DNA from 3 places in the Tardiphaga sp. 813_E8_N1_3 genome. Region 2 is predicted to be linked to each of the others. Evidence: predicted binding sites of a transcription regulator. Region 2 holds the regulator's gene; each other region holds the start of a gene.

Region 1 (6,879 bases), 630 kb from region 2:
GGCGCAGAGGACAAATTGCGAAATGGCTGCGGACGTCCTTGTCGACGTCAAGCTGAAACTGGAGAAAGAGGTCCAGGAGCTTGTCGACGGGCGCCTCATTTCGATGACGCGCCATCTGATGCCGAACGAGGGGTGGCTGGCGACGCATGAAGATGTCACTGCGCAAAAACACAGGGAGCAATTGCTGGCAACGAAAGCCGTGGAGCTGGAGCAGACGAACGAACGCTTCGACATTGCGCTGAGCAACATGTCGCAGGGTCTCTGCATGTTCGACGGGGCGAAACGGCTCGTTGTCTGGAATGATCGTTATGCGGAATTATACCAGTTGCCTGCAGCTTTGCTGAAAGTCGGGACGCCTCACGAGGCTATCATCGCCGATCGCGTCTCTCGTGGCATTCTCAAGGGCGGGACGAGCGAACCAGCCATCAGGAAAAAGATAGCTGAACTGGGTCAGCATTCGACAGATTCAAGCTCGGCCAGGGTCGATGAACTTGCAGATGGGCGATTGATACTCGTCACCCGACAGCCGATGAAGGACGGCGGTTGGGTTGCGACGCACGAAGATATCACCGAACGGCGGCGCGCAGAGGCCGAGATCGTTCACCTGGCGCGTCACGATGCGCTCACGGGACTTGCCAACCGAACACTGTTTACCGAAAAACTTGAGGAGGCGAGCAAGCGCCTTGGACGTCATGACGGTGGCTTTGCCGTGGTCATGCTCGACCTCGATAGATTCAAGACCGTCAACGACACGCTGGGACATCCCGCCGGGGATCGTTTGCTTGTTGAGTTCGCTCAACGGCTGAAATCATCGACTCGCGAAACCGATGTACTGGCCCGCCTCGGCGGTGACGAGTTTGCGATCATCCAGGACAGCGGCCCCAATCCGCAGGAGGGGGCAATCGTGCTTGCCCTCAGGATCATCGATGCCATTGCTCAGCCATTTGATCTCAACGGCCACCAGGCCAGCATCGGGACCAGCATCGGAATTGCCCTCGCTCCGGAACAGGGCGTCGATCCCGAGGACCTGTTGAGAAAAGCGGATCTCGCGCTCTACGACGCCAAGACGGGCGGGCGAAACGATTTCCGCCTGTTCCAGTCCGAAATGATCGAGGCTGCCCACTCGCAGAAGATATTGGCAAACGACCTGCGGGACGCGATCGCGCGAAACGAATTCGAGGTGCACTATCAGCCGGTGGTTGACGCCAAGACGCGGCAGATCCGCGGCGCCGAGGCGCTGGTCCGCTGGCGGCATCCGTCGAAAGGACTCATCGCTCCCGATCAATTTATTCCGCTCGCGGAAGCGACGGGGCTGATCCTTCCTCTTGGCGAGTGGATCCTGCGCCAGGCTTGCACGGATGCAGCGTCGTGGCCGGCTCACCTCAAGATCACGGTCAACATCTCTGCGGTTCAAGTCAGCAAGGGAAAATTGCTCGACGTCATGCTGGATACCCTGATGGAGACGGGTCTTTCGCCTGAACGGCTGGAGTTGGAAATTACGGAGACGGCTCTTCTCGAGAACGCGACGGCACATCTCGGGACGATACGGCAGCTGAAGAATCTCGGCATCTCCATGGCGCTCGATGATTTTGGCACTGGTTATTCAACGGCGAGTTATCTGACCAATTTCCCGTTCGACAGGATCAAGATCGACAAGTCCTTCGCACAAGGCGCTCCCAATCGCCGCGATTGCGCAGCGGTGGTGTCCTCGGTGCTTGCACTGGCTCGCGGTCTTGACATCGCAACGACGGCCGAGGGCGTCGAGACCGAAGAGCAATTTGAATATCTGCAGGCTGCGGGCGTAGACCTCGTCCAGGGCTATCTATTCGGTCGGCCCGTCCCGCTCTCCGAATTGGACCTGGATGCGGCAGGTTCATTTGAAACTGCTGACGGCGAGTTGTGCGCAGAGGTCATCACCGCAGGGAGATGACCACCGCGTTTCAAACAGCGATCAGGTGGGCCGCGCCGCTGCTGCAACGAAGCGCGACATCGGCCACAGCTCCGGAAGCACCATTTCCGCCGCCACCGGCGGCCTCCCACCAACGCAAATCGGCCGCCCAGAGGCGGCCGATCGCAGTCCTGAAAATCTGAGCTATTCGCGGCTTAGTAGCCGTATCCGTAGCTTGAGCCGAAGTTGAAGCCGCGATTGCAGGTCGAGCAGCCCTGCTGCACCGGTGCGTAATAGACCTGCGCCGGAGCAACCATCTGGACGCGCTGCTGGGTGGCATATTGTGCCGGGATCCGCTCGTAATCGACGCGCGCAGGCGCGACCATCACGGTCTTCGGCACCATCACCGTTTCATACTGGGCCGGCGTGCGACGCGCGACGGTGCGGCCGGGAGCGACCATGACAGTCTCTTCGACGGTGCGATACTGCGGCGGCACCACCTGCTGCTGATAGCAGGTCTGGCACGGCGGCGGTGTGTAGCAGTTATAGCAACCCGCCGAGGCCGCATTGGGCATCGTCATTCCGGCGACAGTGGCGAACATCGCAGCAGCAATCAGTTTTGTCATGATGAGACCCCGTGGCGAGCTTGTTTGAAATGAATTCGTATCGCTCTGATGCGCGACACTTAGCCAAGCACCACCACCGGTCAACGCGGTCCTGATATTTACCTTGATGAACGTGCTTAAGATTTGATGACGGCAACATACGAGCATGCCAAGGCAGACACATTGCACTGCGTTGGGATTCACAGCCGAGCACAGCGTGAGATCAATCGGTCCCCGCGGACTATCCTAATAGCCGTAGCGAGGCAGCCCGAAGATATGCTCGAACACACTCGGCTGGCGAACCACCCATTGGCCCGGTTCGCCCGTTCTCAGATCCCGCACATAACGCGGCGGCGCTTCCACATAGTAAAGCGGCGGCGGCGCGCGAATGCCGGTATCCATCGTGATGGGATAGTGCGCGGTGCCGGCGCGATAGCGCGCATCGCGGTAATCAGAGGCAAGTACCGGCGTCGCCAGCGTCGCTGCACCCAGCACGATCATCAAAATACGCACGGCACACCTCACGCTGACGTCACTGCGGTGAGGCTATCGGGCCGAGGTTAATGAAGGATTCGTCGCACGTGCAGTTCCACACGAGCTCCTGCGCGGAATGAATTAGACTCGCGAAGCGCTGGACTGCGGCTAAGCTGGTTGGTCGAGCAGCCTCGATTGCTCACCACTGCTTGCATCTGGATTCTGCTCGCGGCGCGTCTACCGAGCGTAAGCAATCACCAAGCTGAAGAAGGACCACTGCAGAGGCTGCACCTCCGGCATCGCCGCGGCAAAGGCGATCCAGGCCGACATTGCCGACCAGCTCTCGCGCGTCGGAATTTTGGCAACCGAATAGACCTTGCCCACGTGCCCGTCGATGCGTCCCACCCGGCGAGGCTGGCAAACCCTTCGAGAAGAAACTTGCAAATGCCCCGTTCAACCGCGTAGACCAAGAGAACAAACCAAAAACACCCACAGCCGCGATTCCTTCCGCCAATGGCCAAGAACCTCCTCTCCTTCGTCTGCCAGAATTGCGGTGCCGCCTATAACAAGTGGCAGGGCAAGTGCGACGCCTGCGGCGAGTGGAATTCGCTGGCCGAGGAGGACACCACCGGCGTCACCACGATTCCGGTCAGCGCGCGCTCCAAGCGCAAGGGGCGCACCTTCAATCTCGAAAGCCTGACCGGCCAGAGCGCAGACGCGCCGCGCATTCCATCGGGGATGGGCGAGCTCGACCGCGTCACCGGCGGCGGCTTCGTACGCGGCTCGGTGCTCCTGATCGGCGGCGATCCCGGCATCGGTAAATCGACCTTGCTGACGCAGGCCACCAGCCTGATGGCGCGTGCCGGCCACCGCGTGGTCTACATCTCCGGCGAAGAAGCGGTGGCGCAGGTGCGGCTGCGCGCGTCGCGTTTGGGCCTCGCGGACGCCTCGGTGCAGCTCGCGTCTGAAACCTCGGTCGAGGACATCGTCGCCACACTGTCCGAAGGCACGGTGCCGCGGCTGATCGTGATCGACTCGATCCAGACCATGTGGACCGACACGGTGGAATCCGCGCCGGGCACCGTGACCCAGGTCCGCGCCTCCGCGCAGGCGCTCATTCGCTTCGCCAAGAAATCCGGTGCCACCATCATCCTGGTCGGCCATGTCACCAAGGACGGCCAGATCGCCGGGCCGCGCGTCGTCGAGCATATGGTCGACGCCGTGATGTCCTTCGAGGGCGAAGGCTCGCAGCAGTTCCGTATCCTGCGCGCGGTGAAGAACCGCTTCGGCCCGACCGACGAGATCGGCGTATTCGAGATGACGGGGCTCGGCCTGCGCGAGGTCTCCAACCCCTCCGAGCTGTTCCTGTCCGATCGCGATCTCGGCTCGCCGGGCACCGCCGTCTTCGCCGGCATGGAGGGCACCCGCCCGGTGCTGGTGGAACTGCAGGCTCTGGTTGCGCCGACCACGCTGGGCACCCCGCGCCGTGCGGTGGTGGGCTGGGATTCATCGAGGCTGTCGATGGTGCTGGCGGTGCTGGAGGCCCATTGCGGGGTCAAGCTGTCGGGCTACGACGTCTATTTCAACGTTGCTGGGGGCCTGCGCATCAACGAGCCCGCCGCCGACATGGCCGCGGCGGCGGCGCTGGTGTCGTCGCTCTGCAACGCCCCGCTGCCGCCGGACGCGGTCTATTTCGGTGAGATCTCGCTGTCCGGCGCGGTGCGCCCGGTGGCGCAGACGTCGGCACGGCTGAAAGAGGCGGCAAAACTCGGCTTCGGCCGCGCAGTGCTGCCGGAATCGGCGCGCGGCGACCCCGGTGGCGATGCCGGACTGTCCCTCAATACCATCGGCGGCCTGACTTCGCTGGTCGCCGATATCGCTGCGCGCGGCGTCAAACCCACGCGCGACAACAGCAAAAGCACAGATGCCGAGAAAAATACCGTACCGGCGCGATTCAAGCGCCAAGACGGCTGACAGCGACGTGACCTGCGCTGCCGCGGCCGCTATAGAATGCGCGCGCGACAGACTGCGCAGATGTGCAACACGCTCCGTTAAGGCACTCTGCCGAAAGCGGAACAATGGTGTGATCTGGGGTGCTCCTGCGGCCGATAGCGGTTTTCCGGCCTTGCGAGACGTGCCATATCACCGTCACCTGAAACGGCAGCCTGTGCCGATTCGCGGTTTTTGATTCACGAGCGGACCTGACCAGCCGATGCCGATCACGATTCTCGACCTTGTCCTGCTCGGCGTCATGCTGATCTCTGGCCTCTTGGCCATGGTCCGCGGCTTCATGCGCGAGATCCTGTCGATCGCGGCCTGGGGCGCGGCGGCGCTAGTCACCCTGTTTGCTTTCCAGAAGCTGCTTCCGACCGCTAAAACTTATTTCAACAACGATACCGTCGCCAGCATCGTGGTGGTGGCCGGCGTGTTCATCGGCACGCTGATCGTGGTTTCGATCATCACCGTCCGCATCTCCGACATGATCCTGGATTCGCGCATCGGCGCGCTGGACCGCACCCTGGGCTTCCTGTTCGGCCTCGCCCGCGGCCTGCTGATCGTGGTCGTCGCCTTCCTGTTCTTCTCATGGCTGGTGCCGGACAAGCAGCGTCCGGACTGGGTCACGGGTGCAAAATCGCGCGTTGTTCTGCAAGGAACCGGCGATTGGCTGATGGCGCTCTTGCCGGATGACCCTGAAAACACCATCTTGAAGAGGTTCAAGAAAAACAAACCCGATGAGGATACGACCGACGCCGAGCCCGCAGCGCCCGGCGCCGCGGATGGCTATTCCAAACCTGCCCGCGACAGCCTGAAAAAGCTGATCGATGGCAAACCGGCGGGACGCTAGGCGTTCTTAGTTTCTCGCGACACCTGAAAGGCGCGATGGATCCGATGCAGAGCCCTTCCGACGACGCGAGCACCACTATGCGCAATCCTGATCTCGACGGCGACATGCTTCGCGAAAAATGCGGCGTGTTCGGTATTTACGGACATCCCGATGCGGCGGCGATTACCGCGCTCGGCCTCCACGCCCTCCAGCATCGCGGACAGGAAGCCGCCGGCATCGTCGCCTTCGACGGCAAGCGCTTCCACTCCGAACGCCGCCTCGGCCTCGTCGGCGACACCTTCTCCCGCCGCGAAGTGATCGAACGCCTGCCCGGCACCGCTGCCGTCGGCCACACCCGCTACTCCACCACGGGCGAAACCATTCTCCGTAACGTCCAGCCGCTGTTCGCCGAACTCAATGCCGGTGGTTTTGCGGTCGCCCATAACGGCAACCTCACCAACGGTCTCACTCTGCGCCGCGAGCTCGTGAAAAACGGCGCGATGATGCAGTCGACCACCGACACCGAGGTCATCCTGCACCTCGTCGCGCATTCCAAGCGCAACCGTTTCATCGACCGTTACATCGAAGCCCTGCGCGCCATCGAAGGCGCCTATGCGCTGGTGTCGCTGACCAACAAGAAACTGGTCGGCGCGCGCGACCCGCTCGGCATCCGCCCGCTGGTGCTGGGTGAACTCGACGGCGCCCCGATCCTCGCCTCCGAAACCTGCGCGCTCGACATCATCGGCGCCAAATACATCCGCGACATCGAGCCCGGCGAAGTCATCGTGTTCGACGAGAACGGCGCGCAGAGCCACAAGCCGTTCGCGCCGCAGCCGCCGCGCCCCTGCATCTTCGAATATATCTACTTCGCGCGCCCGGATTCGATCGTCGCCGGCCGCTCGGTCTACGACACCCGCAAGGCGATGGGCGAGCAGCTCGCCCGCGAGACCCATGTGGAAGCCGATGTGGTCGTACCGGTGCCGGATTCCGGCGTGCCTGCCGCAATCGGCTATTCCCGCGCCTCGGGCGTGCCGTTCGAACTCGGCATCATCCGCAACCACTATGTCGGCCGCACCTTTATCCAGCCG
Region 2 (6,879 bases):
ATTGATGATTTCGGGCGGTGTGCCGATCTATGTGCCAACGACGCGCAATCCCTGGGGCCTGATCGGGCCGATGAACTGGGATGCGCTCGGCGAGGACGCGCTGCGCGAGCGCATCCGCACCAATCCGCTGGTCACCGACAAGGATGCCTGGAAGCGCCCGCGCCCGTTCCGCGTCGCCGTCATCGAACAGTGCACCTATGACGGCACCATCTACAGCGCCGAGATGATCATCAAGCGCATCGGCCATCTCTGCGATTACATTCTGTTCGACGAAGCCTGGGCCGGCTTCATGAAATTCCACCCGCTCTATGCCGGCCGGTTCGCCATGGGGCTCAAGGAGCTCGGCCCGGATTCGCCGGGTATTATCGCGACGCAGTCGACCCACAAGCAGCTCGCGAGCTTCTCGCAGGCATCGCAGATCCACATGAAGGATCGGCATATCCGCGGCCAGAAGCGCCGCGTCGAGCATCGCCGCTTCAACGAAAGCTTCATGCAGCACGCCTCGACCTCGCCATTCTATCCGCTGTTCGCATCATTGGATGTCGGCGCGCAGATGATGAAGGGCCGCTCCGGCGAAGTGTTGTGGGACGACACGATCCGGCTCGGCATCGAGCTGCGCAAGAAGATGCGCGCCGTCCGCCGCGAATTCGAGGAAAAGGAAACCCGCACTGAGCGCCGCTGGTTCTTTGAACCCTTCGTGCCCGAGCGCGTCGCAATTCCAGACGCATCCAGCGAAGGCGCTGTTCACAATGTGCCGTGGGAAAGCGTCGGTACGGATCAGCTCGCCACTAATCCATCCTATTGGCAGCTTGCGCCTGACGCAGCCTGGCATGGCTTCCCCGGCATGGAAGCCGGTTTCACCATGACCGATCCCAACAAGCTGACGGTGCTGACCCCCGGCTTCGATCGCACCACCGGCGCCTATGCCGACCACGGCATCCCCGCGCCAGTGGTCGCGCAGTTCCTGCGCGAAAATCGCATCGTGCCGGAGAAGAACGACCTCAACTCGCTGCTCTTTCTGCTCACGCCGGGCGTGGAAGCCAGCAAGGCGGGCACGCTGATATCGGGCCTTGTCGCCTTCAAGAAGTTTCACGACGACAACGCGCTGCTGGAAGACGTCATCCCGGAATTCGCCCGGCGCAGGCCGGCGCGTTATGCGGGCATACGCCTGCGGGATCTGTGCGGCGACATGCACCGGTTCTTCCGCGAGGCTAATGTGAGCGACCTCCAGACCAGGCAATTCTCCGCCGACCATCTGCCGGAGATCGCCATGTCGCCCCATGATGCCGCGCGCTGCCTGGTGCGCAACGACGTCGACTACCTCCCCATCGACGAGATCTTCGGGCGTGTTGCTACGACGCCGTTCGTGGTCTACCCGCCGGGGATCGCCACGATCGTACCGGGAGAACGGCTCACCGAACGGTCCAAGCCGATGATCGATTATCTCAGGATGTTCGAGACCTGCTTCAACACGTTCCCGGGCTTCGACGTCGAGATCCAGGGCATCTACCGCAAGGTCGACGCCAATGGCCGGATCCGGCTTTACACTTACGTCGTCTCCGAATAGGGAGCGCGTAAGGAGCCTGATTTGCAAACGGAACTCGAACAGCCGGTCGTCATACGACCCTCGCGCGACACCGACGTCGATGCCATGCTGGCGATCTATCGCCGGCACATCCGGCAAGGCGTCGAGGAAGGCGTCAGCGACGCCGACACGCCGCAGCCCGACGATCTCAGAGATCGGCGCAAGAATCTGCGCAGCAAGCGGTTTCCCCATCTCGTCGCCACCCGAGGTGGCGAGGTCGTCGGCTATGCCTATGTGGTGCTGTTCCGCAAGCGACCGGCCTATCGCTACACGGTCAAGCACTCGATCTATATCCACCACGGACATGTCGGCCGCGGCATCGGCCGCCTGTTGATGCGCGAATTGATCGACGTGTGCGCGGCGGCCGGCTTTCGGCAAATCATCGGCTATATCGATGCCGACAACACGGCCTCGCTCGGCTTGCATGAGAGCTTCGGCTTTGCCCGCGTCGGCTTGCTGCCCGGCGTCGCCTATCGCTCGGGCCGCTGGGCCGACACGATCATGGTTCAGCGCTCGCTGGCGACCGGCTCCACGACACCGCCGCCTTTGCCACTCTCCGGCCGGCCGCCTTCCGCGTAACTGCAAGCGGTCTGCTCGCGCATTTCCGTCGTTTGACGCGCTCGCGGAAGGTCCGGAACGACTTCCTCAGTCATTGCCTTGCTCGGCTCCACATACGTCTTCTTGACGGGAAATTAAGCATTGCAGAACACATATGGAACATATAGTGTTCGTTCATGATTTGTTTCGAGATTCTGTGGCTTTGAGTAGTTTGAGAGTGCCCGAACTCGCGCAACCGATCTTCGAACGATCGTCTCTGGACTGAGGCTCACCGTTCGAAGGCCCTTTGAAACGCACGCGGCGGCCGACACCGTCAACTGAGGATGGCTTCAGATGCTCACGCGCAAACAATACGAACTCCTGCGATTCATCGATCAACGACTGAAGGAAGCCGGCGTCCCGCCCTCCTTCGACGAGATGAAGGATGCGCTCGATCTGCGCTCGAAGTCCGGCATCCATCGCCTGATCACAGCGCTGGAAGAACGCGGCTTCATACGTCGTCTGCCCAACCGGGCCCGCGCCATCGAAGTCATCAAGCTGCCTGAGCTTGGCGCGCCGGTCACAGGCGGCACCGGGCGCCGCGGCTTCACGCCCAGCGTCATCGAAGGCACGCTCGGCAGGGTACGCACGGCCGCCAGCATCGCCAGCAATAGCGGCGATGATGACAATGGCCGCACGGTTGCCATCCCGGTGATGGGCCGGATCGCGGCCGGTACGCCGATCGAGGCACTGCAGACCCGCAGCCACACCATCAGCATGCCCGCAGACATGCTCGGCTCCGGCGAACATTACGCGCTCGAAGTGCGCGGCGATTCCATGCAGGACGCCGGCATTCTCGACGGCGATACGGTGCTGATCCAGCGCAACGAAAGCGCCGACACCGGCGACATCGTGGTGGCCCTGATCGACGACGAGGAAGCCACGCTGAAGCGCTTCCGCCGCCGCGGCGCTTCGATCGCGCTGGAGCCAGCCAATGACGCTTACGAAGTCCGCATCCTGCCGCCCAACCGGGTGCGCATTCAAGGCAAGCTGATTGGCCTGTATCGCCGCTATTAAGGCAGTCGCCTCGGCGGATTACTGATCTTCGGGTTGAAGATCAGTTTCCGCCGGCGTCGCATCCACCGGCCGGTTTTGCGGCGTGCGACTGTTCTGGATCAGATCGTGCTGGGGCTCATCGGGGGTGGCGCGCGACCACGGGCGGTCCAGGCCACGCGGTCGCACGGCATCCATCGCAAAGCCGTTCGCAGTTCGCTGCAAGCTCACCGCACCGTTTCGTTGCAGGCGATCCTGTTCGACCACCAGCGCACGGCAATCCTTTGGCGGTTGTTTCGTCGTGACGATCAGTACCGCTTTCTCGCAATCATCCGTGAACGCGTCAGGCTGTAGAGCCAGCGCCACCAGAGCGCCATCGGCCAGCGGCGTGATGCATCCGTCGCGGTCGCAGGACACGCCATGGCTGAGGGAGGAATCCGTTGGCAGCCGAGCGTCAGCATCGCCGGCAAGCCACTCTTTCAACAGAAACGTATCCTTGGCGCTGCGCATCATATTCAGGCGCCCGTCCCTGCCCCGTACCGCAACGCTGTGCCCGTCCCCCGAGATCAGCACATCCGGCTGCTTCACCAGGAGTGCCCAGACGATCGAGAGCACCAGCACGCCAAGTCCCGCTAGGCGCAACGGCGTGCGCAACAATCCGAGCACGATGATGCCAATGCTGGCGGCGACCAGCGGCCCGGTGCCAAAAGCCGGCATCCGGCCGATGGCACCGGGCAAGGCTGCCACCCATTGCGTGACCACGATCATCCACTGGACGCCGACATCCATCAGCCGCCAGAACACACCATCAAAGCCGAACGGCATGGCCACCAAACCGAGAATACCCGCCGGCATCACCATCGCCGAGACCACCGGCATCGCCAGGAGATTGGCGACGACGCCATAGGGCGTGACGCGGTGGAAATGAAATGCGGCATAGGGCGTGGTGGCAAGGCCGGCTACCAGCGAAGCGAGTACGAGCATCGCGATCTCGCGTCCGCCCCATAGCGCCACGCGCGCCGTCGCGGAATGATCGGGCGAGGCAAACAGCGCGGGCATGCCGATCTGCACCAATGCGACGAGCCCCAGCGTCGCCGCGAATGACATCTGAAAACTCGGATGCACCAGCGCTTCGGGCGCCACGATCAGCACGACCATTGCCGCCACCGCCAGCGTGCGGAACGTCACCGCCCGGCGATCGACCATGACAGCGATCAACACGACGGCCGTCATGAAGAACGAACGCTGCGTGGCGACCTCGGCGCCCGACAGCAGCAGATAAAACAGCGCTGCGAACAACGCCGCGGTGGCTGCGACTTTCTTGATCGGGAACGTCACTGTCAGGACGGGGATCAACGCGAGCAATGCGCGTATCGCGAAGAACACCACGCCGGCCACGACGGCCATATGATAGCCGGAGATCGACAGCACATGCCCGAGACCGGAGATGAACATCGCATCATTGACGTCAGCCGAAATCGCATCGCGACGCCCTGTGAGCAGCGCCGTAGCAATGGCGCGGCTATCGCCCGAGAGCACGGTGCGGATCCGCGCGTCGATGGCGTCGCGCAGACCCTGCATGGTCGCCGAATAGCGTAGCGCCACACTCGGCTGTATCGGCGGATCGACTGCCTTGATGCCGCCCATCACAAAACCGGACGCGCCGATCCCCTGAAAATACAGATCGCGGCCAAAGTCGTAACTCCCCGGCCGGAGCGGCGACAGCGGCGGCTGCAGCCTTGCCTTCAATTCGACGAAGCTGCCGACGGCAGGCGCCGTGCCCTTCTTCACCGACAGCCGCACACGGGTGAGCTTCGGTGCGGCGCGCGGGCTGTCCATGGTGGCAACGCGCAGCACGAAGCGATCCGTGCGCTCCCGTTCCTCGTGAGTTTCTACGAAGCCGGTAAGCGCGACGGAATAGAGCGGCTTCGCCAGAACCTCATGAGCCACACGCGCGGTTTTCATGGCAGCCATCGCGAAGCCGGCCGCGATGGCCGCAATGAGCAAGATCAAGGGAAACCATCGCTGTCGCCGCAGCAAAAACGCAGCCACGCAAAGAAGGCTTGCCGTCGCAGCGGCAACCCAGGCCACCGGCTCATGCTCAGCGGCAAAATACAGCGCGATGCCGGAGCCGAAAGCGATCGGTACCCATGGCAGCAAACGACCGGGACCAGCTTCGGCCCGCACCCACGTCCAGAGTGTCTCGAAGCCCGACGTCGACGGTCTCGCTGACGGCAGAGCAACACCTGTCCTGGCCGGTGGCGGCCAGGTAATGGCCCTTCCCCTCCGACCCTGAGACAGCTCCCGCTGCTCACCCCCGCCCGCCATCCCGCTGCTCCGGCACTACAGTTGCAATGCTAGCGGAACAGATCAAACTAAACAGCGGAACGGATGGAGAATATGCGACAAGATACTGGAGACCGCCAAATACTGGCGATCTCCATGTTGTCTACTTGCCTCCTGCTGCACGCAGCTGGCGATATTCAAGCGCAGGCAAGCCGCCCCAGCCCCAGTTATCTGTATCCACCTCCTCGATAACCACGAAGGTCGATTCCAGCGGCTTGTGGAGCACGTCGAGCAGAAGGTGGCTGAAGCCGGCAATAAGCTGCGCCTTCTCCTCTGCTGTAACGGAGTCCCGACCGGGAGCCGTTCCCTCTCGCGTAATCTGAAGCGTCACGATTGGCATGAATGCCTCCCTCAATGACCGGCGCTCTGGCCACCGTCAACGTGAAGGATTTCGCCTGTCACGAAGCCTGCGGATTCGAGATAGAGAACCGCGTCCACGATATCGCGCATTTCGCCCATGCTCTTGACCGGATGCAGGGCAGCGAGAAACTCATACGTCTCGGGAGCATGCATCGGAGATTTGATGACGCCCGGCGACACGGCATTCACCCGGATGCCCTTCGTCGCATACTCGATGGCAAGTGACTTGGTGGCCGAATTGATGCCGCCCTTGGTGAGATTGGCCAGTACCGACGGCACGCCAGAGATCGCATGATCGGTCAGGCTGGTCGTGATGCTCACGATGTGACCCGAGCCCTGCTTCAGCATTTCCGCTACAACGCGTTGTGTAATGTAGAAAAAGCCGGCGACATTGGTCGCAATCTTCGACACGAAGTCCTCGGCCGTGTAGTCGGTAAACGGCTTGGCAATGAAGATGCCGGCGTTGTTGACCAGCGTGTCGACGCGACCGAAGCGCGAGAGCGCTTCCTTGACCACGCGGTCCGCGGTCGAAGGATCTCCCACATCGCCGGCGACACCCAGAATGTCGGGATCGCTACCCTGCTTGATCGACCGCGACGTGGCGACGACACGGTAATTGCGATCCCGGTAAGCCTTCACCAGGCTGGCGCCGATACCTTGGGATGCCCCGGTGATAATAACAACCTTCTGTGCGTTGCTCATGATATGCCTCGATGATGTAACCCAGCCAGCGATAATGCTGTTGAGGGGCCCGTCTCAGGCCCGGTGACCATCGTTCTATTCTTCCGCGCCAGGCAGCAGAATTGCCGGCTTTCGGCAGACACTCTTCCGCCGCTCGAAAGAATACGGGTCTATCGGGGAGCCATCGCTCCAGCTTCCGCAGAAAGCCGCGAAAATTCGGCGCGCAAACGAGGGGTGGCGAAATCGATGAATGCGCGGACCTTGGGCACCGTTATTCGGCCTTGCGGGATCACAAGATGAACCGGAAGCGCTGCCGG
Region 3 (6,879 bases), 1.8 Mb from region 2:
AGCGTTGCGCAACTACTCGCCTTTTATCTGGAGGCCGGGGTCGATTGCGCATTGATGGATGAGCCGGTGAACCGGCTGTCGGACGACCTCCCGCCGCCTGCCCGGGAGCTGTCCGACAGCGCGCCGAAGCGACCACCGCTGAATGGCATGCCGCCGCCCCCGCCACGCCCACCCGCCCGCGTTGAGGTCGCCCCGGACGTCGCGATTGCCGCCGCCCGCGACGCCGCGCGCACCGCCCCCTCGCTCGAGGTGCTGCGTGGCATGCTGGATACATTCGACGGCAGCGCCCTGAAATCGACCGCGACCCAGCTGGTGTTTGCCGACGGCAATCCGCAGGCACGGATCATGTTTGTCGGCGAGGCGCCGGGCCGTGACGAGGATATCGAGGGCCTGCCCTTTGTCGGCCGCTCCGGCAAACTGCTCGACCTGATGATGCGCGCGATCGGCCTGAAGCGCACCGATGTTTATATCGCCAATGTGATTCCATGGCGGCCGCCAGGCAACCGCACACCGACGCCGCAGGAGACCCAGATCTGCCTTCCGTTCATCCAGCGCCAGATCGAGCTGGTGAATCCGGACATCCTCGTCACGCTGGGCAATCCCTCGACACAGACGCTGCTGCAGACCCGCGACGGCATCATGAAGTCGCGCGGCCGCTGGGTCGACTACGACACCGGCACTCGCAAGATCAAAGCGCTGGCGACGTTTCACCCGGCCTATCTGCTGCGCTCGCCGTCTTATAAGCGGATGACCTGGATGGATCTGCGCTCAATCGCGAAGGCGCTGGAAGCGCCATCGGGCAGGACCAGCTAGCAAAGGCGTTTCGTCTAGGGCGCTTTCGGCCGCACGATCGCCCAACCGATCCGCAGCAACGGCTGCCGGCCATTCACCAGACGTTCGAAGGCGCGCGGCACTTCCGCCACAAGGTCCGGAAAGCGCTGCGCGATATCCGCGGGCGGCGTGCCGATCGTATCTGCTGCGCGCCACACCACGACTCCGCCGGTCTCGGCGAACTTCGCTGGCGTGATCCACGGCGTGCGCGAAGGCACGGCATCGTTCAGCAGATGCGGCCGTGACGCGCTCATGCCGATCAAAGCGGCCAGTTGCGCATCGCCCGCGACCGCCGACAGTGGACGATTGGTGCGACGTTCGAAACTCTCACCGAAGAAGCGCCCGATCTCGCGCGCGGGAAGCGCTGTGACATCCTCGGGGCCATCCACCCATGGCAAAATCACGAGACTAGCGAAAGCTGCCAGCGCAGGCGCGATGATCGCAAAGGCCCAGACCTTACGCAGGATCCGCTGGCGCCGCAGCGCGATCAGATCGCCCGATGCCACGACGACGGCGAGACCCGACATGACCAGAGCGATGCCGGCACCGCCAACCACGCGATCGAGGCCGTAGAGCGCCGCGAACAGACTGCCGAGCAATCCGGGTACAAGCGCGAAGAAAAACACATAGTCCCGCGCCAGCGGATCGACCGGCGGGCGGAAGATGATCGGAGCTTCCTCGGCCTTCGGAACGATGCGGCCCCAGTTCATCACCGTGAGCACGATCACGCCCGTGATGGCCGCAAGCAGCCAGGCGATCAGGATAGCCCACTGCCGCGCCTTTCCGGCGAGATCGTCCAGGTGCGGGAGCGCCGGCAGCACGGGCGCGCCGGCCCGGATCACCCACATCGCCCATGGCAATGTCAGCACGACGATCACCAGCAGCGCGTAGAGCGGATCGAACGAAGCAAGGTTACGCCTGCCGCGCGATGTCGCGAGACCGAAGACGAGCGGCAGCGGCAGCAGCCACATCGCATGGGGCGTCGTCAGCAGCAGCAGGCCAGCCTCGATCGACAGTGCGAACCAGGCATTGCGACGGCCCTGCCCTATCGCCAGCCAGGCATGCAGCAGGAACATCGCCCAGAGCGGACGCCCCAGAATCAGCGGGCCGAATTCGATGCCGGGCGTACTGAAGGCCGTGACCGTCATCGTCAGCAGCACGGCGATCACCGCCTGCGGGCCACCGACGATGGCGCTGCCCAGCTGATAGACCGCGCGGAAGGTCAGGACAGCGCAGATTTGCGCCAGCAGATACACGCCGAAGACGTGATTGCCGGCGGCCCGGAAGGCGATGTCGGCCAGCCAGAACGCCAGCGGCGGACCCATATGGGTGCCGACCTGATATTCCCGGCCATAGGCCAGCACGGTGGCGAGATCGCCCGGCGGGCCGCGATAAAGCAGCAGAGGCACGAACAGCCAGATCGCCGCCTGACACAACACAACGATCCAGAACACCAGCCGTGGCCGGGCGCGGATCAGTTCGACGATCAGGGAGGTGAAACGCATTGAACGTCTGAACCGGCCAGCAAGGAATGAAGCTTGCTCAGGTGATACGGCGCGGAGCCGGGAGAGGCAACCACCTGAGCGCTCAGGCGGAAATCTCGATGTCGAGGATGGTCTGGGTCTCGATCAGGCCCGCCGCACGGGCGCTCGCCTGGTGTCGCGCACGCGCCGCCGCCACCGGCGCGAACAGGCTGCGGTGATGAATAGTAGGCCCCAATTCGTTCAGCGCAGTCATATGCTGCGGCACGCCATAGCCTTTATGGACCTCGAAGCCATAGCCCGGACAATTCTCGGCGAGCCGGCACATCAGCCGGTCGCGCGAGACTTTTGCGATGATCGACGCTGCTGCGATGGACAACACCAGTGCGTCACCGCCAATAACCGCCTCGCAATCGGCCGTCGTGTCGATCTTGTCGCGGCCATCGACGAACACATGTTTCGGCGCATCCGGCAGCGACGCGACCGCGCGGGCCAGCGCCCAGAGCGAGGCCCGCAGGATATTGTCGCGTTCGATCCGGCCGGGTGATGCATAGGCAACGCCGAATGATGCCGTAGCGCAAATTTCCTCGAACAGCGCCTCGCGCTTGCTCTCCGTCAGTTTCTTGGAATCGTCGAGCCCCTTGGGAATGTTGTTCGGGTCCAGAACAACCGCCGCAGCCACTACCGGACCGGCCAGCGGACCTCGGCCGGCCTCATCGCAGCCCGCTACCGGCCAAATGCCCTTCTTGAGCAGTGCGCGCTCACGCGTGAAGCTCGGCGCGACCACGATCTTGCGCGGCTTGGCCGGCGCTTTCTTCTTCTCATCCCGAATCATCGGGGGATCGTGCTGAAGCAGTCCCTATAGCGCAACCGGGAACTCGGGATCGTTCCCGCTATTCAGGTCGGGCCTTCAATCGTCCAGATGCACCCGCCGGTCGTCGCCGACCTCGATCCCCGGTGCAGTTACCACGTCCCAGGCGTGCCCGTCCGGGTCCGCAAAGTAGCCGGAATAGCCACCGTAATCGGTCTTTCGCGCCGGCTTCAAAAGCGAACCGCCGCAATCGACGGCGAAAGCGAGGACCGCATCGACCTCGCCTTCGGAGCGACAATTCCACGCCAACGTGCTGCCGCGAAACGCCTGCGGCCTTGGATGGTCAGGCAATGTCGCGTCCTGCGCCAGTTGATCCCACGGAAACAGCGCGAGGACGCTGGCGCCGGTTTCGAAAAAGGCGATGGCCTCGCCTGTCGCCCTGGCCTTGCGGGCAAAGCCGAGCTCCTCATAGAACGCGATGCTCTTGCGCATATCCTGAACGCCGAGCGTGATGACGGTCATGCGTGGCACCAACGGGGTCTGTTGTTTGGCTGTCATGTCTTCACCTTCATTCACTCAACGCAAAAAGCGGAGAAAGGATCACCGGCTGGCTCTGGTTTCCGGCCGATGACCCTTCCTCCGAGGTGACTCCCCAGTTTGCGAGACCGTAAGGAGTTAGAACAGATTCAATTGCTTACCAGCGCCTGCCGGCTTCTCGAAATGATCGAGGGTGAGCTTCGAACGACGTTTGTTGAGGCCAAGCTTCGTGCAGGCGATCTCGAAGCGGCGACCGATCATCCAGGCCATCGGTCCGGTGCCCTTCATGCGCGTGCCCCATTGCGAGTCGTAATCGCGGCCACCGCGCATTTCGCGGATCAGCGTGAAGACGTGGCGATAGCGGTCCGGATAATTCGCGATCAGCCATTCGCGAAACAGATCGCGCACTTCCATCGGCAGCCGCAGCAAAACGTAGCTGGCTTCCTTGACGCCGGCATGAGCTGCAGCATCGAGAATGCGTTCGATCTCGCTGTCGTTCAGCGCGGGGATCACCGGTGCCACCATCACCGTGGTCGGAATGCCAACCTCGGATAGCTGCCGCAAAGCTTCCAGCCGCTTCGACGGCGTCGAAGCGCGCGGCTCCATGCTGCGCGCGAGTTTCGGATCGAGTGACGTCACCGACAACGCCACCTTGACCAGATTTCGCTTCGCCATCCGCGCCAGGATATCGATGTCGCGTGTCACCAAAGCTGACTTGGTGACGATGCCGACAGGATGACCCGTCTTCTCCAGCACTTCGAGAATGCCACGCATCACCTGACGCTCGCGCTCGATCGGCTGATACGGATCGGTGTTGGTGCCGATGGCGATCATCTTCGGTTCGTATTCGGCGGCGGCAAGCTCCTTCTCAAGCAGACCAGGCGCATCGGGCTTCACGAACAGTTTGGATTCGAAATCGAGCCCGGGCGAGAGACCGAGATAGGCGTGGGTCGGCCGCGCGAAACAATAGACGCAGCCATGCTCGCAGCCGCGATAGGGATTGATCGAACGATCAAAGCCGATATCCGGCGATTCATTGCGCGTGATGACCTTGCGCGCGGTGTCCGTCGCAACGGTCGTCTTGAACGGCGGCAATTCATCGAGGCTCTGCCAGCCATCATCAAAGGCGACCCGGGCCTCGGCCTCGTAGCGCCCGCTGTCGTTGGACTGGGCACCACGGCCGCGCCGCCGCTGCTTGTCGATCGCCACCGCGATCTCGGGAAAAGGGGAAAGCGCACCCGCCGGCTTATCGGAGGGCGCCGGGACCGGCGGGTGCTTTAGGGCAGCGATCTGGCGACTCATGAAGCCACGATAGCGCACACATGGAACAAAGCAAGAACATAAATAGGGTGGCACACGGCCGGGGCACTGTGCATTCTCCCGCCGCCTTGCAGGGCGGCCGAAAAATCGAACCGTCCCGAAATTGCAGCAGCCGCCAGCGCCGCATAGACTATGACGAAATGATAACGCGGCCACCCCGTTGTCTAAAGGTATTAACAGACACCATGCTGAGCGTGATCATCCCCACTGAAGGCGTCGAGCAGCCCGCTGTTGCCACACTGGCAGCGCTGGTGCCGGGCGCTGCTGCCGGTGTGATCCGCGAAGTGCTGCTGGTCGATCGCGCCGGCACAGACGTCATCGAACGCGTCGCCGATGTCGCCGGCTGTGGCTTCCTGACCTCGCAAGGATCGCGCGCCGCGGCGATGGCCGCCGGCGCCAAGCAGGCGCGTTCGCCCTGGCTGATGTTTCTCCATGCCGGCGCCGTGCTCGATGCGGGCTGGATCGAGGAGACCCAGCAATTCATCCAGCGCGTCTCGACCAGCGAGCGCCCCCGCGCAGGTATTTTCCGCTATGCGCGTTCGCCCTATGACGAGACCAATTTTCGCGATGGCCTGAAGCACCTGGTCCGGATGATCACAGGCCCCAAGGCCGATCAGGGCCTGCTGATCGCCCGCGAGCACTACGACCGTCTCGGAGGCTATGCACCCGATGCCCGGCGCTCCGAGGCCCGGTTGCTGCGCCAGCTCGGCCGCTCCTCACGCACATTGCTGCGCAGCCGGATCATCGTCGCCTGACCATGGCCGCCCAAGCCCCCGATGCCGTTCGGCCCGCAGTGCTACGCGATCTCCAGCCTGGCGACATAGACTGGGTGATCCGCAGCCACGGCGAGCTCTATGCGAGTGAATACGGGTTCGACGTGTCCTTCAAAGCGCTGGTGGCTGACATCGCCGCGGAATTCGTCGCCTCATGCGATCCTGCGTGCGAGCGATGCTGGATCGCCGAGATGGATGGCGCGCCCGTCGGCTCGCTGTTTCTCGTGAAGGCATCCGACGACGTCGCCAAGTTTCGGCTCTTGCTGATCGATCCCAAGGCGCGCGGACAAAAGCTCGGCCAACGCATGGTGACGGAATCCATCGCCTTTGCGCGCCAATGCGGTTATCGCAGGATCACGCTGTGGACCCAGAGCAATCTGCGCGCGGCGCGGAAAATCTATCAGGATGCGGGTTTCGCGCTGGTCGCCACCGAGCCGCATCGCAGTTTCGGGCAGGATTTGATCGGCGAGACCTGGGAACTCGTGCTCTAGACCGACGCGCCCTTCGCTTTCGGACGTCGCAGATGCTCATCGAGCCGCGGCATGATCTCGACGAAGTTGCACGGCTTTGTGCGGTAATCCAGTTGCGCTGCGAGAATGCCATCCCAGCCGTCACGGCAGGCGCCGGGCGAACCCGGCAGGCAGAAGATAAACGTCGCGCCGGCGGTGCCAGCAGTCGCGCGGCTCTGGATCGTCGAGGCGCCGATCTTGGCATGGCTCAGCATGTGAAATGCAATCGAGAAACCATCCATCCGTTTCTCGAACAGCGGCTCGATGGCTTCCGGCGTGACATCGCGGCCGGTGAATCCCGTGCCGCCGGTCGTGATGATGGCGTCTACGCCGGGATCGGCGATCCATACGCGCACGATCTTGCGGATCGCTTCGACATCGTCCGTGACGATCTCGCGCTTCGCCAGCCTGTGACCGGCCGATGTCAGCCGATCGGCCAGTGTCGCGCCGGACTTGTCGTCCTCGAGCGACCGCGTGTCGGAAATCGTCAGCACCGCGATGTTGAGTGGCACGAAGTCTTTCGTCACATCGGTCGATGTCATCACAGCCGATCCGTCGCAAATGTGTTGCAGGCCTGCACGGTGCCTTGCTGATAGCCGGTCATGAACCAGCGCTTG

The links. Region 2 encodes LexA, which represses DNA repair genes until DNA is damaged. Its sites were predicted from a motif close to TGTTCNNNNTGTGTTCNG; they were not measured.
Region 1: a site for LexA is predicted at 3,438-3,455, ahead of radA (DNA repair protein RadA). Genes of this name have one in related genera too.
Region 3: a site for LexA is predicted at 4,984-5,001, ahead of AB8A33_RS22610 (PA0069 family radical SAM protein). Genes of this name have one in related genera too.

What each region holds. Positions count from the first base shown of each region.
Region 1 is NZ_JBPWQE010000001.1:2,304,797-2,311,675, reverse strand. It holds gene AB8A33_RS11025 (bifunctional diguanylate cyclase/phosphodiesterase) at 1-1,930, shown strand, start outside; gene AB8A33_RS11020 (hypothetical protein) at 2,104-2,463, opposite strand; gene AB8A33_RS11015 (hypothetical protein) at 2,740-3,006, opposite strand; gene AB8A33_RS11010 (hypothetical protein) at 3,205-3,351, opposite strand; gene radA (DNA repair protein RadA) at 3,481-4,941, shown strand; gene AB8A33_RS11000 (CvpA family protein) at 5,180-5,812, shown strand; gene purF (amidophosphoribosyltransferase) at 5,848-6,879, shown strand, end outside.
Region 2 is NZ_JBPWQE010000001.1:2,935,957-2,942,835, forward strand. It holds gene AB8A33_RS14050 (Orn/Lys/Arg decarboxylase N-terminal domain-containing protein) at 1-1,567, shown strand, start outside; gene AB8A33_RS14055 (GNAT family N-acetyltransferase) at 1,589-2,164, shown strand; gene lexA (transcriptional repressor LexA) at 2,477-3,199, shown strand; gene AB8A33_RS14065 (ComEC/Rec2 family competence protein) at 3,218-5,503, opposite strand; gene AB8A33_RS14070 (tautomerase family protein) at 5,625-5,861, opposite strand; gene AB8A33_RS14075 (SDR family NAD(P)-dependent oxidoreductase) at 5,873-6,583, opposite strand; gene AB8A33_RS14080 (LysR family transcriptional regulator) at 6,733-6,879, opposite strand, start outside.
Region 3 is NZ_JBPWQE010000001.1:4,762,510-4,769,388, forward strand. It holds gene AB8A33_RS22590 (uracil-DNA glycosylase) at 1-813, shown strand, start outside; gene AB8A33_RS22595 (glycosyltransferase family 39 protein) at 828-2,336, opposite strand; gene AB8A33_RS22600 (ribonuclease HII) at 2,419-3,147, opposite strand; gene AB8A33_RS22605 (VOC family protein) at 3,223-3,681, opposite strand; gene AB8A33_RS22610 (PA0069 family radical SAM protein) at 3,799-4,962, opposite strand; gene AB8A33_RS22615 (glycosyl transferase) at 5,166-5,735, shown strand; partial or broken gene AB8A33_RS22620 (GNAT family N-acetyltransferase) at 5,768-6,244, shown strand; gene moaB (molybdenum cofactor biosynthesis protein B) at 6,241-6,804, opposite strand; gene ypfJ (KPN_02809 family neutral zinc metallopeptidase) at 6,804-6,879, opposite strand, start outside.